One region of the Actinoplanes sp. NPDC049598 genome, then DNA from elsewhere that is predicted to be linked to it. Evidence: riboswitches for the same ligand, from Rfam matches in the RefSeq annotation. Region 1 holds a riboswitch; the other holds the start of a gene.
The links. Region 1 has a riboswitch for thiamine pyrophosphate ahead of AB0J66_RS26780 (ECF transporter S component). Riboswitches for the same ligand answer to the same signal wherever they lie in the genome.
Positions count from the first base shown of each region.

Region 2: another riboswitch for thiamine pyrophosphate. It lies ahead of AB0J66_RS21785 (thiamine phosphate synthase); the one in region 1 lies ahead of AB0J66_RS26780 (ECF transporter S component).

Region 1 covers NZ_JBFAOX010000012.1:113,219-117,200, forward strand. The annotation lists gene AB0J66_RS26770 (energy-coupling factor transporter transmembrane component T) at 101-904, opposite strand; gene AB0J66_RS26775 (ABC transporter ATP-binding protein) at 957-2,378, opposite strand; gene AB0J66_RS26780 (ECF transporter S component) at 2,397-2,969, opposite strand; TPP riboswitch at 3,027-3,129, opposite strand; gene AB0J66_RS26785 (alpha/beta hydrolase) at 3,269-3,982, shown strand, end outside.
Region 2 covers NZ_JBFAOX010000009.1:130,892-134,873, reverse strand. The annotation lists gene AB0J66_RS21800 (ABC transporter ATP-binding protein) at 1-498, shown strand, start outside; gene AB0J66_RS21795 (hypothetical protein) at 600-1,784, shown strand; gene AB0J66_RS21790 (ribonuclease domain-containing protein) at 1,859-2,293, shown strand; TPP riboswitch at 2,365-2,476, shown strand; gene AB0J66_RS21785 (thiamine phosphate synthase) at 2,470-3,048, shown strand; gene thiO (glycine oxidase ThiO) at 3,045-3,982, shown strand, end outside.

The DNA of each region.
Region 1 (3,982 bases):
TCTTGGAAAAGAAAGGAGCCCCAGCGGCATGCTCGAGGCAGAGGCGAGACTGGGGCGTACGAAGCCAACGTATAGCAGTTTGAGCTGCCGGTCAATTAACTCAGCCGATGATGGGGCGGAAGAGGCCCAGGGCGATGCTCGTCCCCAGGGCCAGAGCCGACAGGGCGACGGCGCCGAGGAGCAGGGCGGTGTCGGCCGGCTTGAAGGTCTGGCGGCGGGCGTAGGAGCGCGGCAGGCCGGAGTCGAAGCCGCGGGCGTCCATCGCTACGGCCAGGCGGCCGCCGCGGCGGAGGGCGCCTACCAGCAGGGCGAAGGCGGTGGAGACGAAGAGGCGCAGGGCGGCCACGGGGTTGCGGCCGGCGTCGATGCCGCGGGCTCGGCGGGCCAGGGTGATCATCTGCCACTCCTGGTCGAGCAGGGGGAGCAGGCGGAAGGCGGCCAGGGCGCCGATGGCGAAGCGGGGTGGGGCCTTGGCGTTCTGGACCAGGGAGTCGGCCAGGTCGGTGGGGTCGGTGGTGGCGAAGACGATCACGCCGGGGACGGCGATGGCGAACAGGCGCAGGATCAGGCCGAGGGCGGCCATCAGCACGCCGGTGGTGACGTCGAACGGGCCCAAGTCGAGCAGCAGCCGGCCGCCGCGGTCGGCGGCGAACATGACCATGGTGACCAGCAGGCCCAGCGCGGCGATCAGGAGCGGCCAGGCGCGCCGGGCCAGAACCCGCAGGCGTACGCCGAACAGCGGGAGCACCGCCAGCTCGATCGCCAGGGCGATGGCCGGGGTGAGCGGGTCCAGCGTCGAGATCAGCGGCAGGGTGAACAGCAGCGCCGCGCCCAGCTTGGCCACCGGGTTGCGCCGGGCCAGCGGCGCCGCCGGATCCGCGATCGGCTGAAGAACGAAACTCATGGCCGCCGCCCACGGAGACAGAGGTCGGCCGGCGCGAGGCGGGAAGGGGAGCTCATGCGCGCCGCCGGCGGGGGAGGGGGTTGGGGAGGCGCGGGGTGCCGAGGGGGAAGGTGCGGTCGGCCAGGGTCTGGACGAAGTCGTCGTCGTGGGTGACGGCGACGATGGCGTGACCGTCGTCGCGCAGGGTGGCCAGGAGGGTGACCAGCTCGATCCAGGTGCGGCGGTCCTGGCCGAAGGTGGGCTCGTCGAGCACGAGCATCCGGGGGGCGGTGGCCAGGGCGGTGGCCACGCTGAGGCGGCGGGCTTCGCCGCCGGAGAGGGTGTACGGGTTGGCCTGCGCCAGCCTCGTCAGGCGGAGGCGCTCCAGCAGGTCGTCGATGACCTGCTGGTCGAAGCGGCCCAGCCGGCGCGGGCCGAGGGCCAGCTCGTCGACGACGCGGGTGGTGACGAACTGGTGTTCCGGGTTCTGGAAGACCGAGCCGATCCGGCCGGTCAGGGTGGCCGCACGCCAGCGGTGCGGGGGTTTCGGGTCGTCGAAGCCGCGGATCTGGCCGCCGCTGGGCGCGAGCAGACCGCCGAGCAGGAGCGCCAACGTGGACTTGCCGGCGCCGTTGGGGCCGGTCACCGCCAGGACCTCGCCCGCACCCACCCCGAGCGACACCGGGTTCAGCCGGCTTGCCACTGTGGCCCCTTCCGCCCGTACCAGCGCGGTCGAAGCAGTTGACCTTGACTTGAGCGGGGGGATGGTGAATCCGGGAACCCAGACGCCCTCGTCGGCCAGGCGGTCGCCGTAGGCGGCGAACACGACCTCGGGCGCGCCGTCGGCCCGGATGCCGCCGCCCGGCTCCAGCACGACGACCCGGTCGACCAGCGGCAGGGCCTCGGCCACCCGGTGCTCGACGATGATCATGGAGGCGTCGATGCGGGCCGACGAGATGCCCTCGCGGACCAGTGCGGCGCCGTCCGGGTCGAGGTTGGCCGTCGGCTCGTCGAGCAGCAGCAGGCGCGGGCGCAGGGCGAGCACCCCGGCCAGGGCGAGCCGCTGGGCCTCGCCACCGGAGAGGGCCGCGGTCGAGCGGATGATCGGATAGGGAAAACCGACCCGGTCGAGCGCGTCGCTGACCCGCGGCCAGATCTCGGCCGCCGGCACCCCGCGGTTCTCCAGGCCGAAGGCCACGTCGTCGCCGCTGCGGGCCATGACCAGCTGGGTCTGCGGGTCCTGGAAGACGATGCCGACCTGGTCGCGGGCCTTGTGCGGCTCCAGTCCGTCGATCTCGATGGTGCCCTCGGCCTCGCCCGAGTCCTCCGGCAACAGCCCGGCCAGCGCGGCCAGCAGGGTGCTCTTGCCGGCCCCGGAGGGACCCAGCAGGAGCACCCGCTCGCCGTGCGCTATCCGCAGGTCGACGTCGCGGACGGCCCAGGCGCGGCGGCCCGCGTGCCGCCAGCCGAAACCGCGGAGAACGACCTCACTCATGTCGGGAACTAGACCAGATCAGACGAGCGCACGCGAACGCCCCGCCGCGAACCGGTCGAGCACGCCGGTCTGGGCCAGCGCGCGGGTCAGCGCGACACTGCCGAAACCGGCGATCACCAGCGAGGAGATCGCGGTGAGGACGATGTACCAGATCCGCATGGTGGCCCACGACGTGCCGCCGTACCAGACGAACGCGTCGTAGACCGAGGCCACCACCCCGGCCGTCAGGGCGGCCAGCAGCGCCACCGGCAGGCGGTAGGACTTGTAGGCGAAGGCGGCGAACACGAGCTCGGCCCCGAGGGCCTCGAGCGGGCCCTGGATGATCAGCGTCCAGCCCCAGCTCGTGCCGATCGCGGCCGAGACCAGCGCGGCCAGGCTGAGGGTGTAGAAGGCGGCGCCCGGCTTGCGGACGATCAGAGCGCCGAGCACGGCCGGGACCAGCCAGACGCCGTACAGCACGGCCCGGCCGGGCAGCGGGATGGCGTCGGCGGGGCCGTTCCAGAGCAGGCCCCAGGCCCAGAAGATCACGCCGAACGCGACGGCGATGATCGAGGCGATCACGATGTCGATGGTGCGCCAACGGTTGTTCATGTGAAACCTCCCAGTGGGTACCGGGAGGAGACGCACGCCGTCATGACGACGGCGCGGCTGGAGGAAAGACCGAACTTCCTGCGCTGGCATTACCCAGATCAGGTGCGAGGGTCTGCGGTTGCCCGCACTCTCAGCGCTGTGCGCTCCCCTGTCGGACGAAGTTCATTCGCGACCTACCTCGAGTTGCAGGTGCGCAAGCCGACGACGGCGTCTCCACCGTCGCGAATGAACTTCGCTGTATTAGTTTCGATGACGCTAACACTGGTTTTTCATTACGCCTATCGAGGGAGTGATCACATATGGAGGTCAAGGCCAGGGGTTTGACTTTCGACGTCTTCGAAGGCGGCCCGGAGGACGGCGACCCGGTCCTGCTGCTGCACGGTTTTCCGCAGGACCACCGCGAGTTCGACCTGCTCACGCCGAAGCTGCACGAGGCGGGCCTGCGGACGTACGCCATGGATCAGCGCGGCACCTCCCCCGGCGCCCGGCCGGCCGACGTCGGCGCGTACCGCCTCAGCGAGGCCGCAGCCGACGCGGTCGGCGTCCTGGACGCCCTGGGCCTGGAGTCCGCGCACGTCATCGGGCACGACTGGGGCGCGCAGATCGGCTGGCTGCTCGCCGCCTTTTATCCCGAGCGGGTCCGCACGCTGACCGCGGTCTCCGTGCCGCATCCCCAGGCGCTGCGGCTGGCCCTGCGCACACGGCCGTCGCAGCGGGCCCGGATGGCGTACTTCAAGGTCTTCCAGTCGCCGGTGGCCGAGCGGTTCCTGCTGAGCCGGGACGCCGCGGTGCTGCGCTGGATGCTGCGGCCGATCGGCGAGCGGGCCCAGCTCTACGTGGACGCCGCGCGGGAGCCGGGCCGGCTGACCGCCGGTCTGAACTGGTACCGGGCGCTGACCGGGGACCAGCTCAAGGACGTACGGCTGATCCGCGTGCCCACCACGTACGTCTGGAGCGACCAGGACGGCGTGGTCTCGCTGACCGCCGCCCTGCGCACCCGGGACTGGGTCGAC
Region 2 (3,982 bases), on a different contig from region 1:
CTGCTGCCGTGGCGCACGGTCCTGGACAACGTGCTGCTGCCGGTGCAGATCTTCGGCTGGCGCAAGGCCGAGTACCGCGACCGGGCGCACGAGCTGCTGACCCTGACCGGCCTGGCCGGCTTCGAGAAGCGGCTGCCGCACGAGCTGTCGGGCGGCATGCAGCAGCGGGTGGCGCTGTGCCGCGCGCTGATCGGCCGTCCCCGGGTGATGCTGATGGACGAGCCGTTCTCGGCGCTCGACCCGCTGATCCGGGAAGAGCTCTCGGTCGAGCTCCAGCGCATCCACATGGAGCAGGAAGCGACAACGGTCTTCGTCACCCATTCGATCGACGAGGCGGTGCTGCTGGCCGACCGCGTGGTAGTGCTGAGCCCGCGGCCGGGCCGGGTCCGCGAGATCATCGACGTCGACATCCCGCGGCCGCGGGCGCTCGGCCGGTCGGCCAACCTGGACGAGGTGGCCCGGTGCAGCGCCCAGCTTCATGATCTTCTGATGGCGTGATCACCCTCCGTACAAGGGTTCCGTAAGCCGGATTTTGGACTGCCTTAAGAATCGGACGTCCCAGTGGCGTTCACGGGAGAGGATTCCGTAACGTGCCGGGCATGACTTTCCGCACCTGGGCGAAGCTGTTGGGGGCCACGTTCGGCGTTGCCGCGCTGGGCGGGGCCAGTCAGCTGGGCCTGGCCTACGGTCTGGGCTTCCTGCGCTTCACCCGCGTCGTCGAGGTCACCGCGCGTGACGAGTGGATCGCCCAGCTGGCCTGGGTGGCCTGGTTCGCCATGACCGCCGCCGCCATCGGCGCCGTGGTCGGCCGCACCCAGCTGCCCCCGAACCCACCCGCCGGCGCCCGTTTCGTCCCCGCCGTCGTGGCCGGCTTCGGCGCGGCCGCGATCGTCCCGCTGACCATGCAGCCGGCCCGCAACGCGCAGGTCGCCGGGGTCGACCCGGTCTTCGTGGTCGGCGCGTGCGCCGCGCTCGGGGCGGCCATCGGCATCTTCGCCGCCTACGCCGCCCTGCGCAGCACGGTGGCCCGCTGGAGCATCATCACGCTGACCGTCGCCGTGTGGGTCCTCGCGGTCGCCTCGGTGGCCCCGTCACTGCGGCCAGGTCAAGACCTTCCGGCCGTACGCCTCGGCGTGCTCGACCTGAGCATCCTGCCGGGCAAGGCCGTCGACCAGGCCGCGCTGTTCACGATGCCGGCCCTGGCCCTGATCTGCGGCCTGCTGATCGGCCTGGCCGCCCGTCGCCGGCAGGCCTCGACCGCGGCCATCGCGCTGGCCGGCCTGCCCGGCCCGGCCCTGCTGACCGTGGCCTATCTGATCGCCGGCCCCGGCGCGGGCGCCGACCGCTACCAGGAGGTGCCCTACTGGGCGGCGATGACCGCCGCCGGCGCCGGAGTGTTCGGTTCGGTGCTGGCCGCGGTGTTCCGGCGCGGCCCGGTCGGCGCGCCGGCCGAGAGCGCGCCCACTCCCGAGCGCCCGCCGCTCCCCCAGCGCGAGTCCCAGCCGTCGGCCATCGCCCAGGCCGCCAACGGCCCGACCGGCCCGACCGGCCCGCCGCCGGGGGCCGGCGCCGCGCAGGCCATCACCGGCCGGGCCAGCGTCGCCGCCGCCGTCGCGGCCCGCGCCTCGGCCGCCGCCCAGCGCCCCGATCACGAGTTGCGCCCGTCGGACACCGGTGTCCTGCCGACACCGTCGTTCGACGGCTTCACCCCGCCCCAGCCCCGCGCCGCCCAGCAGGGCCGGGAGGGCGAGCTGACCGACTGGGTCGGCGGCCTGGGCCGGTAATCGATAGGCAAACATCAATGGAATGATCCATCGGGGAGGTACCGCGCGGCCTCCCCGCGCTCCACGATGTGGTCATGACCCCTGACCGGCAACCCCGCCTCCGCCGGCTCCTGGCCGGCCTCGCGATGGTCTTCGCCCTCTCCGGCACCGCCCTGGTGGCGCCGGCCGTGGTGGCGCCCACGACCACGGACGCGGCCCAGGCCGCCGTCTACTCGAGCTGCACGATCTCGCGCTGCTCAGCCGCCCGCACAGCCCGCACCGGCTGGTCGTCGCTCGGCTGGCCGACCAGCAGCGGCTGGTACTCCTGGCCGTACGGCCAGTACAACTACACCGGCGGCACCTTCCAGAACCGCGAGCAGCAACTCCCCCTCAACGCCACCTACAACGAGTACGACGTCTACTCCCGCACCCGCGGCGCCACCCGCGACGCGTACCGGATCGTGGTCAACCGCTCCACAAAGGAAGCCTGGTTCACCCCCGACCACTACGTGACCTTCTACAAGCTCTGATCATGCGGCGAGGAGCCGGCTGTGATTTCCGGCTCCTAGCTTTTTTCGCCGCGGACCGGTTATGGTCCGAACAACAACCCCACGGGAGTCCGGTGCACCGGGCTGAGAGGGGGGCCGACGCAGCCCCCGACCGTAGAACCTGATCCGGGTCATGCCGGCGCAGGGAGGAGCGTTCGTTGTTTCCTCGTTTGCATGTAGTCACCGACTCGCTCGACGTCGTGCGAGGGGCGGTCGGCCACGGGCCGGTCGCCATCCAGGTGCGGGAGAAGAAGTCCGATCGCGCGGCCTACGAGCTGACCGTGGCCGCCCTCGACGTGTGCCGGCGCGCTGGTGACGCGATCTGCCTGGTGGACGACCGGGTAGGGGTGGCCCTGGCGGCCGGCGCCGACGGTGTCCACGTGGGTGCGGAAGATCTGCCGGTCGCTGCGGTGCGGCGGGTGCTCGGTCCCTCGGCCATCGTCGGCGCCACGTGCCGTACGCCCGAAGCCGCCGAACAGGCGGTCCGCGACGGGGCGTCCTATCTCGGGTCCGGGCCGGCCTTCGCCACCACCAGCAAGGCAGGACTCCCCGATCCGATCGGGCCGGAGGGGATTGCCAGGGTCGCCGCCGCGGTGCCGGGCACGCCGGTCATCGCGATCGGCGGGATCACCCCGCAGCGGGTGCCGCTTCTCCGGGCGTACGGCGTGGCCGCGATCTCGGCCGTGGCGGGCGACCCGGCCGGTGTCACGATCGCGTTCCTGAAGGCGCTGGCATGAGCGACGTCGTGGTGGTGGGCGGCGGGATCATCGGCCTGTCGATCGCCTGGCAGCTCGTCGAGCGGGGCCGGGACGTGACCGTGCTCGACGGCGGCGACGAGGGCGCCTGGCACGTGGCGGCGGGCATGCTGGCCCCCGGCGGCGAGTCGGCGTTCGAGGACCCGGCGCTGGTGCGGCTGATGGAGCGGTCGGCCGACCTGTGGCCCGGCTTCGCGGCCGGGCTCGGCGTCGACGTCGGCTACGACGACACGGGAACGCTGAGCCTGGCGATGACCGCGGACGACGTGGCCTCCGCGGCCCGGCATTGGACGAAACAGCAGCTTCCGCTGCTGCGCCCGTCGGAGTTGCGGTCGCTGGAGCCGGCTCTCAGCCCGCGGGTACGGGCCGGCGTGCACTCACCCCGTGAGCGGCAGGTCGACCCGCGCCGGGTCGTGGCCGCGCTCCGGGCGAAGCTGAGCGGCCGGATCGTCGCCAAGCGGGTCGACTCACTGTCCGACGTGGACTCCGGGACGATCGTCGTGGCGGCCGGCACCGGCACGGCCCGGCTCACCGGACTCCCCGTACGGCCGGTCAAGGGTCAGGTCCTTCGCCTGAAAGGCGAGCCGGGTCTGCTGCGGCACGTGCTCGACGCGACCGTCGACGGCCGGCCGGTGTACGTGGTGCCCCGCCAGGACGGCGAGATCGTCGTCGGCGCCACCCAGGAGGAACGCACCGACAGCCTGATCACCGCGGGCGGGGTGTACGACCTGTTGCGGGCCGCGATCGAGCTGGTGCCGGGTCTGGCCGAGCTGGAGCTGGCCGAGACGACGGTCGGGCACCGCCCCGGCACCCCGGACAACGCTCCCCTGATCGGCTACTTCGCGCCCGGCCGCATCGTCGCCGCCGGGCACCACCGCAACGGCATCCTGCTCGCCCCGGTGACCGCGGCCCTGAC